3 regions of the Aliamphritea ceti genome follow, and region 1 is predicted to be linked to each of the others. Evidence: predicted binding sites of a transcription regulator. Region 1 holds the regulator's gene; each other region holds the start of a gene.
What was found. The regulator FNR, encoded in region 1, switches genes on or off when oxygen is low (the NO sensors DNR and NnrR bind a similar motif). The targets are predictions, from matches to a motif close to TTGATNTANATCAA.
Positions count from the first base shown of each region.

Region 2: OCU49_RS05780 (bifunctional enoyl-CoA hydratase/phosphate acetyltransferase) is a predicted target of FNR. The motif match lies at 2,348-2,361, and genes of this name have one in related genera.
Region 3: OCU49_RS21980 (cytochrome-c peroxidase) is a predicted target of FNR. The motif match lies at 2,251-2,264, and genes of this name have one in related genera.

Region 1 covers NZ_AP025282.1:1,903,402-1,908,154, reverse strand. Annotated here, with positions in the region: gene OCU49_RS08730 (heavy metal translocating P-type ATPase) at 1-650, shown strand, start outside; gene ccoS (cbb3-type cytochrome oxidase assembly protein CcoS) at 675-869, shown strand; gene OCU49_RS08720 (sulfite exporter TauE/SafE family protein) at 862-1,536, shown strand; gene hemN (oxygen-independent coproporphyrinogen III oxidase) at 1,637-3,034, shown strand; gene fnr (fumarate/nitrate reduction transcriptional regulator Fnr) at 3,227-4,012, shown strand; gene OCU49_RS08705 (adenine phosphoribosyltransferase) at 4,091-4,633, shown strand.
Region 2 covers NZ_AP025282.1:1,264,695-1,269,447, forward strand. Annotated here, with positions in the region: gene OCU49_RS05775 (acetate/propionate family kinase) at 69-1,298, opposite strand; gene OCU49_RS05780 (bifunctional enoyl-CoA hydratase/phosphate acetyltransferase) at 1,295-2,236, opposite strand; gene OCU49_RS05785 (histidine triad nucleotide-binding protein) at 2,504-2,866, opposite strand; gene OCU49_RS05790 (SpoVR family protein) at 2,979-4,496, opposite strand; gene OCU49_RS05795 (YeaH/YhbH family protein) at 4,503-4,753, opposite strand, start outside.
Region 3 covers NZ_AP025282.1:4,840,266-4,845,018, reverse strand. Annotated here, with positions in the region: gene OCU49_RS21985 (SLC13 family permease) at 1-964, shown strand, start outside; gene OCU49_RS21980 (cytochrome-c peroxidase) at 1,025-2,176, opposite strand; gene OCU49_RS21975 (uracil-DNA glycosylase family protein) at 2,619-3,230, shown strand; gene OCU49_RS21970 (Spy/CpxP family protein refolding chaperone) at 3,295-3,774, opposite strand; gene OCU49_RS21965 (response regulator) at 3,949-4,659, shown strand; gene OCU49_RS21960 (sensor histidine kinase) at 4,659-4,753, shown strand, end outside.

The DNA of each region.
Region 1 (4,753 bases):
ATGGCCAGTGGCTATTACTGGTTTCCGACAAAACGCCACTTGCCTGGTTCTGCCTAAACGATCCGATTCGCAAACATGCTGCGCAATCCGTGCAGAAGCTCCAGCAACAAGGACTGAATGTCACTATGCTAACCGGTGACAACTCTGCTGCTGTTAGTGCCGTTTCACAGCAACTGAATATCAATCAGGTTATTTCAGGTGTTTCGCCGGAAGAAAAACTGCAACACGTACAGCAGTTACAGGCAGACGGTGCCCGGGTAATAATGGTTGGCGATGGTATTAATGACATTCCGGTACTTGCCGGCGCGCAGATATCTATCGCAATGGGGGCTGCAACCGATCTGGCTAAAACAAACGCCGATGCTGTACTGATCTCCAGTGACCTGCAACGCTTACCCCAAGCCTTAACCCATGCGCAAAAAACTCAGAAAATAATTCGTCAGAATTTGGCCTGGGCGCTGGTGTATAATATTATCGCGCTGCCGCTTGCTGCCAGCGGACTGATAGCACCTTATATGGCTGCTATTGGCATGTCTGCCAGCTCGCTTGTTGTTGTGGGTAACGCACTGCGTCTTTCCCGCCTCAGGCAAGCTGACAGAACAACCAAACAAACTGTGTCACAACCAGTGATGCAACAGTCAAACAACTAAGCTTATCGGGCTACGGATCTCTATATGAACATTCTCTATCTGCTGATTCCTATCGCTATCATTCTGGCAGGCCTTGGTATCTGGGGATTTTTCTGGTCTGTAAACAGCGGTCAATACGATGATATGGAGTCACCGGCCCATAGCATTCTCTATGATGACGACGAACACCTGATCCCTAACGACGCCAAACAAAAGGCTGCTGATAAGCAGAATGACTGAACTCAGTATCTTTTATGCCGTACTTCTCGGTTTACTCGGTAGCGCCCACTGTCTTGGAATGTGCGGCGGTATTTCCAGTGCAATCGCTATGGGCATCAACCAGCCAAACCGTCATCCGCTCGTTTTATTACTCAGCTTCAATACTGGCCGGGTGCTTAGCTATGCTATTGCAGGCGGAATTCTCGGTGGGCTTGGCTGGCTTATAGAATCCCCCACTACCGGCCTGATTATGCGTAGCATTGCCGGACTTATGTTGATTTTATTGGGTCTGTATATTGCCAGATGGTGGCAGGCTGTCACTTATATTGAGCGACTGGGTAAACATCTCTGGAAGCATCTGCAGCCTTTTAGCAAGCAATTGCTCCCGGTCAGCTCAGTACCTAAAGCACTGTTACTCGGAAGCATCTGGGGCTGGCTCCCCTGTGGGTTGGTATACTCTACACTTATCTGGAGCGCCAGTGCCGCAGACTGGCAAACTTCCGCACTGCTCATGGGCGGCTTCGGTCTGGGAACAATTCCCGCCATGCTGGTCACCGGTTTATTGGCCCGTCAACTACAGGGCTTCTTACAACATCGCATTACTCAAGCTGTGGCTGGCCTATGCATTATCAGCTTTGGTATCTACACCTTACCGCTTTCAGGTTTACTACAATCCTTCAGCGCTTGATCAGGGTCAATGCGGGCATCTTTCAGATCACTACAATAGTCTCATATTAATAAGTCGGCACAGACCGACCCCTATACAGTTTTAGCAAGAGACTTATGCAGTGACTCAACCAAATCTTATAGAATGGGATCTGGATCTGATCCGTCGTTATGATCTTTCCGGCCCCCGTTACACCTCCTACCCTACCGCAATTCAGTTTGACCCTTCTCTGGAAGCCAGCGATCTGGTCGACTGCGGACAAAACACAGCCGATATTAGCACTCCCTTATCTTTATATGTGCATATCCCCTTCTGTGCCCACGTTTGTTACTACTGCGCCTGTAACAAAGTCATCACCCGTAACCGCAAAAAAGCTCAGCCCTATCTGGACACCCTTTATCAGGAAATGGCTCAGCTATCGAAGTGGTATTCAAAAGACCGCATTGTTGAACAACTTCACTGGGGCGGCGGCACACCAACCTTCATCAGTAACGAACAAATGACCGAACTGATGCAGGCAATGCGTGACAACTTTAATCTGTTAGATGATGACAGCGGCGATTATTCAATCGAGATTGATCCGCGGGAAGTTGATAACGAAACACTTCAGGTACTGCGTAACATTGGCTTTAACCGTATCAGCCTTGGTGTACAGGATGTCGAACTCAAAGTGCAGCAAGCTGTAAACCGTGTACAACCTGTAGAAGAAGTTGCTGCAGTATTGCACGAAGCCCGCAGACTCGGCTTCCGTTCTATCAATATGGATCTGATATACGGTTTGCCACATCAGACACTGGAAAGCTTTAAGCAGACGCTGGCCACTATTATCGAGCTAAGCCCAGACCGCTTGTCAGTATTTAACTATGCGCATATGCCAGATCGCTTCCGTTCTCAGAAACACATTCAGGCTGAAGATTTACCAAGCCCTGAAACGAAACTGGCGATTCTGGAAACGACTATAGCTATGCTGACTGATGCAGGTTATGTCTATATCGGTATGGACCACTTCGCCAAGCCTGATGATGAACTGGCCATTGCACAGCGCAATAATCAGCTTCACCGTAATTTTCAGGGCTACACCACCCATAAAGAATGCGACCTGGTCGCGATGGGGGTTTCGTCCATCAGTCAGATTGGTGATGTCTATTACCAGAACCAGCATGACATGCGCCTTTATACAGACGCCGTAGAAGCAGATATTCATGCCATTAACCGTGGTGTCACTCTCAGCCTGGATGATCGCATTCGCAGAGCAGTTATCACCCAGCTGATCTGTCACTTTGAGCTGGATAAAGATCGCATCGAAGCAGACTTTGATATCCGCTTTGATGACTACTTTGCAGAAGAACTCACAGAAATTGAACAGTTTGCTGAAGACGGCCTGATCAGTCTGGAAAAAGATAACCGTGAACTGCTGGCAACAGGTAGCGGCAGGTTATTAATCCGCCGGATCTGCATGACATTTGATGCTTACATTCCAAAGCGAACGGCTACTCAGGGATACTCCCGAATCATTTGATTGATAGCGTTACGGCCCTGTAAATTAATCTCTCAGGGCCGTACATCAAACGGGTTTGAGCAATTCCCTTACTTTTTTTGTGCTTTGTACGACAAAAGTAACGTGCTGAGGTCTAAACTACTTCAACCCGTACTAAAATTACTTCATAATCTGATTCAATAAAGATATATGAACTAATCACAGGACTTGATAATGAGTGACACAAAGGCAACCGATCGCAAAGTACACAGCATTTCACAGGTACATTGCAGCACCTGTAGCCTGAGCTCACTGTGTCTTCCTGTTTCCCTGAACCTGACTGAAATGGATCGCCTCGATAATATTATCGAGAAGAGCCGTCCGTTGAAGAAAGGTGAACATCTGTTCCATCAGGGAGATTCATTTTCATCTATCTATGCCATTCGCGCAGGCAGTATCAAAAGCTATAGCCTTACGAACCAGGGCGAAGAACAAATCACTGGCTTTTACTTCCCGGGTGAACTGGTTGGCTTCAGTGGTTTTGACGAAAACGAATATCCAATTTCAGCCAAAGTACTGGAAACCACTACCGTATGTGAGATTCCTTTCCCACGGCTGGACGAACTGTCAGGACAGCTTCCTGAGCTGCGCCGTCAGGTATTGCGTACACTGAGTAAAGAAGTACGTGAAGATCAGCAAATGATGCTGCTACTCAGTAAGAAAAATGCTGAGCAGCGTATTGCTACCTTCCTGTTCAAACTTTCTTCCCGCTATAAAGCACGTGGTTACTCTGCCACTCAGTTCCGTTTATCCATGTCACGGAATGAAATCGGTAACTTCCTGGGTCTGGCAGTAGAAACCGTCAGCCGTATCTTCACCCGTTTCCAGAAAAATGGCCTGATTACCGTTGAAGGTAAGGAAATTGAACTGATTCAACTGGAAGAAATCCAGCTGCTGTCAGGCGACTGTGTGGCTGAAGAAGACAGTGACGCTCGCATCAATACTAATCAGATGGACTAGCCTTCCGGACAGGAAAGCGCCAGAATATACCTACATACTGTAAATTTTCAGAATTACACCCTGTTGTAAGGATTCTTCATGTCTTTTGATGAATGTTATATAAAGTCGGTAATGCGTACGATTCCGGACTGGCCGGAAGAAGGCATTATGTTTCGCGATATCACGCCACTATTTAAAGACCCTAAAGCGTTACGCATGATCAGCGACGCTTTCATCCAGCGTTATATTGATTCAGATATTACCCACATCGCCAGCATCGACGCCCGCGGCTTTCTGATCGGATCAATCATGGCCTATCAGTTGAATATCCCACTGGTGCTGGTCCGTAAGAAAGGCAAATTGCCGGGTGCAACTATTTCTCAGGAATACAAACTGGAATACGGCAGTGCCACCGTCGAAATGCAGGCCGACGCCGTCACTAAAGGCGATAATGTACTTATCTTTGATGATCTGATTGCCACCGGCGGAACAGTACTGGCCGCCAGCACTATTATTAAAGAGCTGGGCGCCAGCGTTGCTGAAGTTGCAACCCTGATCAATCTGCCTGACTTACAAGGCTCACGTAAAATTCAGGAAGCCGGCATTCCGGTTTTCAGCCTTATGTCTTACGAAGGTTTATAAACCCAGTTTACCTGGCTACATTTGCCTACCTACTACAGCCCTGTACTAACAGGGCTGTTTTATTTCTGCACCAAAATACTAAACAACTCTTAAAAAACAATAAGTTAGATAAGCCCATCC
Region 2 (4,753 bases), 640 kb from region 1:
AGGTAAACATAATACACATAAAAATGCCGGACTTTGATCCGGCATTTTTTGTTTAATTAACGCGCAAATTAAACTGCGGCCTGTTCTTCCCGTGCGGCCAGCCAGTCCATAACTTCTTCAGTATGCTGTGCAATCATTGCTTCTTCATTGGTCGCGATTACACGTACGCTAATGCTACTTTCTGCTGTGCTGATACAACTTAAGTTATTGCTATTAGCAAGGTCATTAATTTTTACACCTAGCCAAGCGCTGCGCTGGCAAATCTGCTCACGGATATAGCAGTCGTTTTCGCCTACACCGCCGGTAAAAACAAGCTGCTTAAGCCCCCCCAAGGCGGCACTTAACCGACCAATTTCCAGAGCAGCCCGATAGCAAAACATGTCTATTGCTTCTTGTGCATGTGGATTGTCACTGTGTCTCAGGGTAAGCATGTCGGCACTTTCTCCGGATACGCCCAGCCAACCACTTTGTTGATAGAGTACGTTTTCCAACTGATCATTATCCAGTTGGTAGTGACGTTGTAAAAATAACAGTACGCCCGGGTCGATAGTGCCGCAACGGGTACCCATTGGGAGGCCTTCTACAGCAGTGAATCCCATACTGGAGGCGATGGATTTACCATCTTTAATTGCACACATGCTGGCTCCGGCGCCAAGGTGACAAACGATAGTGTTAGCGTGTTTGTCCTGTTCAGAAAGTTCTTCGAGCTTATGATTAATAAACTCGTAAGACAGTCCATGAAACCCATATTTATGAATGCCGGCTTCACTATATTCACGGGGAATTGCGTAATACTTTTCTTCTGCAGCGTGGCTGTGATGGAACATAGTATCAAAGCTTGCAACCTGAATGGCTGAAGGGATCAGCTCCTGACAGACTTGTATAAGTTTTAAATTATAAGGCTGATGTAACGGTGCAAGTGGAATGAGTGTTTCAAGTTTTTGCATGACATCATCAGTCACTAGAACCGGTGCGGTGAACATGTCCCCACCGTGCACGACTCTATGACCGAAGGCGCATATTTCTGCATCCAGAAATTGAGCATCAATCCATTCCATCACATATTTCAGGCAGGCCTGATGACGCTCTTCCTTAGGTATATCTGTCAGCGGTAAGTCGTTTTGTTCAACACTGGCTTCACGGCCAAACGCTTTATCGCGTCGAACAAGTACCTGTGCCTGTTCAAGAATATTACTGAAGCGAAATCTGTACAGGCATTCGTCGTGGTCTGCATAACGGATAAAGAGTGCACATTTAAGGCTGGATGAACCGCCGTTTACGGTAAGGATTAAGCTCATGAGTCTGTCAGAATCTCTGTTAAGGATTGATGCTTATGTTGTACGGTTAATGCAGCCAATGCGCAGGATGCCAGGCGCGCATCACTGCCATCTGCCCGACTATTCAGCACTATAGGCACGCTCGCCCCGAGTACTAAGCCTGCAGAACGGGCGTTAGCTAAATATATCAGTTGTTTGGCCAGCATGTTGGCCGCTTCTAAGTCCGGCGCCAGGAGGATATCGGCATCACCACTGACCGGAGACTGAATATGTTTATCTCTGGCTGCCTGTAGCGATATAGCATTATCGAAGGCTAGAGGACCATCAACAATAGCGCCGTGAATTTGATGTCTGTCGGCCATTTTACACAGCGCCGCAGCATCAATTGTACTGGGCATACCAGGTTTTACTTTTTCAATAGCAGCAAGGATTGCTGCTTTAGGTGTTGTGATACCCAGAGATAAGCAAAGGTCGATGGCATTTTGTAGTATGTCGGCTTTTACTTGCAGATCCGGGGTGACGTTAATAGCAGCGTCAGTAATTACAAGTGGTTTATGATAACGGGGAATATCCAGCAAAAAAGCATGGCTTAGTCTGCGCTCGATTCTGAGCCCGCTGGCTTTATTCAGAATAGCACTGAGTAATTCTGCCGATGCGAGATCGCCTTTCATCAGAGCGCTTACAGTACCTTTACTGGCAAGCTGAACAGCTTTTTCGGCTGCTGCATGGCTATGGGCAGTGTCGATAATAGGGTACTGGCTAATGTCCCTTTGCAGCTTTTTAGCTTGTACCTGAATGCGTTGGGCTGGTCCAATTAGAACCGGAGCGATAATTCCTTTCTCTGCGGCATCAAGTGCACCATTAAGGCCGTTTGGTTCAACAGGATGGACTATGGCTGTTTTTAAAGGCGGATATTGATGTGACTGGCTAATGATGTGGTCAAAGCGGGAAAGCGTCATTGGGCTATCTCTGCAGTGTCTTATCGATAGACGTATTCTGCGCGGTGCTATGTTGCACTGCAATATATAAATACCAGATATGCGAAGATCAGCAGTAAGATTTGATATTCATTGATGTGCGACAAAAGTTTAACTTTGAAGAAATCAGGTCATTATTGAATGGTATGAAAGTAACGAAAACAGATTAAGCCCGGCATTGAATACCGGACTTGATTAGGGTTGTATCTGGAGCGATTTTATAAATGAATTTGAATTAGCCGCTGAATATCAGGCAGTTTTGAGTTTTTCCTGATAAGGAGGCCAGCCCATTGGTTTTCCACCCAACAGGTGAAGATGAATATGATAAACAGTTTGTCCGCCATCTTCGTTACAGTTGAATACCGTGCGATAGCCGTCTTCAGCGAAGCCTGCCTGTTTAGCAATGCTGTTAGCTGCTAAAACCATATGCCCAACAAGCTCACAGTCTTCAGGTCCAATATCATTAATGGTCGCAATGTGTTTGCGGGGAATAATCAGTACATGGGTAGGGGCTTCAGGATTAATGTCGTTAAAAGCGATAACTTTGTCATCTTCGTAAACGATTTGAGCAGGTATTTCCTGCTTAAGAATTTTACAGAAAAGGCAATCCATGATGCGTCCTTAAGTGTTGTCTTATTGGCTTTGTGGTTGATACTAATAGGGGCTGGCTGAATAAGCTATAGACCGGGGGAAAACAGGCGCCGGTGGTGCAGGCGCCAATAAGTTATTCTGCGGTTGCAGCTTCTGGCTGCAGAGGGCAGTGGAAGTTTTTTTGTACATTTCCTTCCGGAGTGACAGATTCCATATGGATATCAAATCCCCAGAGGATATGTAAATGCTTGAGGACTTCGAAAGTTGAGTCTCCAAGCGGCTGGCCGCTGTGTATGTAATGGCGCAGCGTTAGCGAGCGGTCACCTCTGACGTCAACGTTATACACTTGTATATTAGGTTCTCGGTTACCGATATTGTATTGCGCCGCAAGATTTTCGCGAACCTTCTGATAGCCGCTGTTATTGTGAATAGCACTTATTTGTAATGTGCTGCTACGGCTGTCATCGTCAATTGTGAACAACTTAAGTTCGCGAATCATGTTAGGGGACAAAAACTGTAAAATGAAGCTTTCGTCTTTATAGTTCCGCATCGCGTCCTGAATCGTTTCATTCCAGTCACTGCCAGCGATATCCGGGAACCATTCACGATCCTCATCGGTTGGGTTTTCACAAATACGACGGATATCCTGCATCATCCCATAGCCGAGCGCATAAGGGTTTATACCGCTAAAGTAAGGTGAGTCGAATGGAGGCTGATAGACTACGCTGGTATGAGAGTGAAGAAACTCCATGATAAAGCCATCGGTCACCAGACCTTCATCATGCAGATGATTTAATAAGGTGTAATGCCAGAAACAGGCCCAGCCTTCGTTCATTACCTGAGTTTGGCGCTGAGGATAAAAGTACTGCGCAATTTTACGAACAATCCGTACCAGTTCACGTTGCCATGATTCAAGCAATGGTGCATTTTTTTCAATAAAGTAAAGTAAGTTTTCCTCAGGATCTTTGGGAAAGCGTATTTCATGTACAACTTCTTCAGAATCTTTTTTGGGGATGGTATTCCAGAGCTGATTTATATGCCTCTGAACGTATTCTTCACGTTCCGCCTGGCGGGCTTTTTCTTCATCGGGGGTAATGGGTTGAGGTCGCTGATATCGGTTTACACCGTAATTCATTAGGGCGTGACAGGCATCGAGGATTTGTTCTACTGCCTCCAGGCCATGGCGCTCTTCGCATTTTGCGATGTAGTTTTTGGCAAATAGCAGATAGTCGATAATTGCTGAGGCATCTGTCCAGGTTCGGAACAGATAGTTACCTTTGAAGAATGAATTATGGCCATAGCAGGCGTGGGCAATAACGAGCGCCTGCATCGTCATAGTGTTTTCTTCCATTAGGTAAGAAATACATGGATCTGAGTTAATAACTATTTCGTATGCAAGGCCCATTTGGCCGCGTTTGTACTGCTGCTCTGTGGAGACAAACTGTTTGCCGTACGACCAGTGGTTATAATTCAGCGGCATACCTACAGAAGAGTATGCGTCCATCATCTGTTCAGAGGTGATTACTTCAATCTGGTTAGGGTATGTATCCAGGCCATAGTGTTTTGCAACCCGGGATATTTCTGCATCATATTTTTGGATCAGTTCGAAAGTCCACTCTGACCCGGTAGAAATCGGCTCGCGCTTCTTCATATAAGGTCACTCCTTTTTCTCGAACAGCTTACGGAATACAGGATAGATATCCGCAGCTTCGGTGATGTTATGCATCGCAAAACTTTCTTCAAACTGTTCTTGTATCTGTTGGTATTCCAGCCAGAGGTTCTGGGGCGGGCCAGTAGTGATTTCGATATACGCGAAGTATTGTGTGAGTGGCAGGATCTGTTCCTGCAGTACTTGCTTGCAAATGTGTGAGTCGCCATCCCAGTTATCGCCGTCTGAGGCCTGTGCGA
Region 3 (4,753 bases), 2.3 Mb from region 1:
TCTGGCAATCATGGGTTCTGCTGATGCGTTGGATAAGTTTACAGCGGACTTTGAATTGGATCGTCGTCCGGAGCTGGACTCATTTTCTGAAGCTTTATCTGCTGCTAAGGCGGGTATCGCAGAAGTTGTTATTCCGCCAAGCTCTCAATTGGTAGGCAAGTCTGCCCAGGATGTTCGTTTACGTAACGCTTATGGTCTGGCGATGGTTGCTATGCACCGGGCTGGCGAAACGTCAATGGCAGGTCAGGGCATCCGTACTGTTGAGTTTCAGGCGGGTGATACGCTGGTATGTCACACCACTTGGGAAGCCCTTAACCGGGTGGCACAGGACCGGCTGAACTTTATTGTTGTTACCAGTAACTATCCGAAAGAAGATCTGCGCCCGCATAAAGTAGGCTGGGCTCTGGGTTTCTTCCTGATTGCCTTAACTATGGTGCTGTTCACAGATATTCGTCTTTCTATTGCGCTGTTAACCGGTGCTGTGGGCATGGTTCTATCTGGTGTAATGAGCATCGAAGAGGCTTATGAATCAGTTAGCTGGAAGACAGTGTTTCTGTTAGCCAGTTTGATTCCTTTAGGTATGGCGGTCGAGACGACAGGTACTGCAGCCTGGATTGCTGATCAGACGCTTAGCTTGCTGGATGGCATGCCTATCTGGGGATTACAGCTGGCTGTTGCTGTGCTGGCGACTTTCTTTACCCTGGTAATGTCTAACGTAGGTGCAACCGTTCTGTTGGTGCCTCTGGCTGTAAACATCGCGATTGGTGCGGGAGCAGACCCAGCAGTATTTGCGTTGACAGTTGCTTTAGCGACTTCCAACTCCTTTCTGATTCCTACGCATCAGGTGAATGCGCTGATTATGGGACCTGGTGGCTATCGGGTACCGGACTTCATGAAAGCCGGTGGTGTGATGACGCTACTGTTCTTAGTTGTACTGATTGTAATGATGAATGTAGTGTTTTGATTCGCCGTTATACTCACTGAAAAAGGCGCCGTAAGGCGCCTTTTTTGTATTTTTAGCTGTTCAGTTTTTTGTCGGCAGATGTTCATAGCGCTGATCGGTCAGGGTATTCATAAAGGCGACAAGAGCGTCAATGCGCTTGTTATCCAGTGCGGGTCCGGATTCCAGTTCTTTCAGTGCAATATTTTCTGGAATTTCCGGTGATTGCCACTGCTTACCGGTTTCCGGGTTAATCTGGCGTTTAGCGCTACGGCTGTTGTATTTGTTGTAAAAAAGAATAACTGTGCGTAAGTCCTGGAACACACCGTTGTGCATATAAGGGCCGGTCACCGCAACATTGCGTAGCGTGGGTACTTTGAACTTACCTGCCTGGGCTGGGTCTTCAACAGCTGGATTATCCAGCAGACCGCGGTCCTTATGTTCAGGGCTTACACCGTTTACTGCCCGTAAGTCATTATTTACAGGCGTACCAATATTGAAGTACTGGTAATTTGTAAAAGTTTCCTGATTCATACCGGGCCGGGTTTTCAGTTGGTGACACTGGTTACAGTTAGTAAACTGCTGAGAAAAAAACAGGGTACGCCCCAGTTCCTCTGCGTCGGTCAGTTGATACTCACCTTTAAGGTAGCGATCGTATTTTGAGTCAAATGGGGCGAAGAAGTCGGTGCTTTCAAAGGTTGCGATACTGTCGGCCATTGCCAGGTATGCCTGTTCAGCATCGTTAAGTACTTCTGGGCCATAGAGTTTATTAAAGCTCTCTCGGTAACTGGCGTTTTCCAGTAAGCGTTGCAAGATAGCTGTGTTGTCCGGCATAGCCATTTCGACAGGGTTTGTTGGTGGGCCCATAGCTTGTTCTGCGAGCGTATTTACCCGTCCATCATGAAACTGACCGCCCTGATACTTACCATCTTTTAATTCAAAGGCTGGGCTAAATAGTGCGTAGGCCGCTGTCGGAGCATTACGGTCACCGACAGATGTATTATCGCTGCCCAGTGATGCTGCACCTTTAACGCCGTTATCCCGTGGATCAGCAAAACCTGTGCTTGGGTTATGGCAGGTTGCGCAGCTTTGATTGCGATTAACTGACAGGTTTACATCAAAGAAAAGCGCCTTACCAAGTTCTGCTTTTGTTGTGAATACCGGTTCGGCAGCATGCGCCAGACTGGTCGCTGTCATCAAGATCATAACGTATGGCAATGGAGCAGATCGAGTCATAATAGATAATTCAAATGATAATTAGTTTGATTCGGTATTCTAACATAGCCCTGCGAATGTTATGTCAGTTCTGTTTGATCCTGATCAGTTTAGGTAGTGTTTCTAGCCATAATTATCTGTTTTAGTCGCAGTTGTGAAACATAAGTAACAGCCGTTGGTGTGGGCATTTAATCAGTTGGCGGATGCCTTCATTGCGTCAGGGTCGATGATGTTGCTGATCAAGTAATATGTTTTGAACTGAAATACCGGTAAGCCTGAGTCAGATAGCGTGACATGCAGTTTGAATGGGAGGAGGTTTGAAATGTACTTTCGGTATAGCTTTTTGATCTGTTGCGTTTGGTTGTCAATTACTTTGTAACTATGATGCAGGGATATAGTGGCAGTCTCAGGAAGTGCCTGTGACGATCCTGTGAATCCTGTTGAGATAAAGGAGCTTCCGGTTATGCAGCATATTGAAGAGATCAGTCGGGAAGCACGGGCATGCCGGGTATGTGAAGCAGCACTGCCTCATGGTGTACGTCCTGTATTTCAGGCAGCAGCTGAAGCGCCTATTCTGATAGCTGGTCAGGCACCTGGGCGCAGGGTGCATGCCAGCGGTATTCCTTTCGATGACCCCAGTGGGGATCGGTTACGTCAGTGGCTTGGCGTGGATAAAGCAACATTTTATGACCCTGCTTGCTTTGCAATTATTCCAATGGGTTTTTGTTACCCAGGAACTGGGAAGTCAGGTGATCTTGCGCCCCGTAAAGAGTGTGCTGCTATATGGCGTGAAAAGATGTTAGCTGCTTTACCGGCGTTAGAATTGAATCTTTTAATAGGGCAATACGCGCAGGAATGGCATTTAGGAAAGAGTAAGCAAACTCTGACAGAGCGGGTTCATGACTGGCGGACATACTATGATGTGGCGCCGGGTCTGGTTAGGCATTTGCCTTTGCCTCACCCTAGTCCGCGCAATAATATCTGGCTGAAACGTAATCCATGGTTCGAAGAAAATATTATACCGGAGCTGCAGCGGCTGGTGGCGGACTTATTAAATAAAAAAAGAGCATCCTGAAAGATGCTCTGTTAAAACGCTTAGTGTGTGAAAAGCGTGAGGTCTGAGAAAAAGCAATTCCCGTTTATTTCTTTGCCAGGCTGGTAAATTTTTCCTGTTGTTCAGGCGTCAACTCTGCGTAAACTTTCTGCTTCAGCTCGGCTTTACTACGGATAAGGGTAGCGGCGGCGTCCTGTCCCTGTTTAATTAGCGTTTCAACCTGCTGCGAGTAGTCTGTATCCGCAACGTTCAGGTTCTTAAGGTCCTGGCGTAGAGATTTCATTTCACGCATTTGCTGACGCATATTTACGAATTGCTGATCAAACAATGGTGCCAGAGTGTCTTCCTGAGCATCTGTCAGTTCCAGCTTTTTATCGAGACGCTCAAGGGACATTCCCTGCATACCGAACTTACCGTGACGGCCCTTTCCGTGTTCACCTCGCTCGGAATATTCACCTTTACCACAGCCATAGCCTTCGCTGTTGCCCGCCTGAGCGGCGCCTATACCTAAAGTAGTCAGGCCAACTGTTGCAGTAGTGATCGCGATAATGATTGATTTGCGCATGATGTATCTCCTTTGGGGATTGCGTCTGATTCGATGACTGCAGTATGTGAGATGTCTGTGCTAAGTTGGGTTAAGTCGATGTAAAGTTAGGTAAAGGCTGTGCAAGGTATCCTGCTTTTGCTTATTCTGGCTAACATAAGCAGGGATATTAGAGATAACAGAGGCAGATTGAATATGGCTGAACAGCCACAGATTTTATTGATAGATGACGACCCTGAGCTGTGTCAGTTGATGGGTGAATACCTGTCTCATGAGGGTTTTGAGATTAGTTTTGCACACAGTGCTGAAGAAGCGTTACCGCGTTTGCAGAATAATGCTTTCAGCTTACTGATTCTGGATATCATGATGCCGGGCCAGAGTGGTCTTGAGTTGTTGCAACAGATTCGTCCGGCAGTGCAGATACCGGTGATTATGCTGACAGGGCGGGGAGATGATGTTGACCGGATACTTGGTTTGGAAATGGGGGCGGACGATTATCTGGCGAAACCCTGTAACCCACGTGAACTGGTTGCCCGCATTCGGGCGGTGCTTCGCCGGGCAAAGCCTCAGGCGCGTGCTGATGAGCAGCATCAGTTAGGTATGCATGGTATTACGCTGGATACTGCCTGCCGTGAAGTGCAGGTAAACAGCGTTGATTTACCGCTGACCAGTGCTGAGTTTAATGTGTTGGCGCAGTTGATGCTACATGCTGGTCAGGTTGTAAGTAAGGACATACTTACTGAGAAAGTTCTGCATCGTAAGCTGACTGCTTATGACCGGGCAATTGATGTGCATGTTAGCCGGGTGCGGCAGAAAATTCAGCAGCAATTACCTGCAACAACCATCATTAAAACAGTACGTGGCGAAGGCTACTTATTTGTTGCTGATAATGCCGGAGCTGTGTGATGAAACGCTTCACGTCTCTGGGCTGGAAAATATTTCTGTCTATCTGGTTAACCAGTTTGCTGGTGGTGCTGATTACTGCCTTTGTGATGGGGCG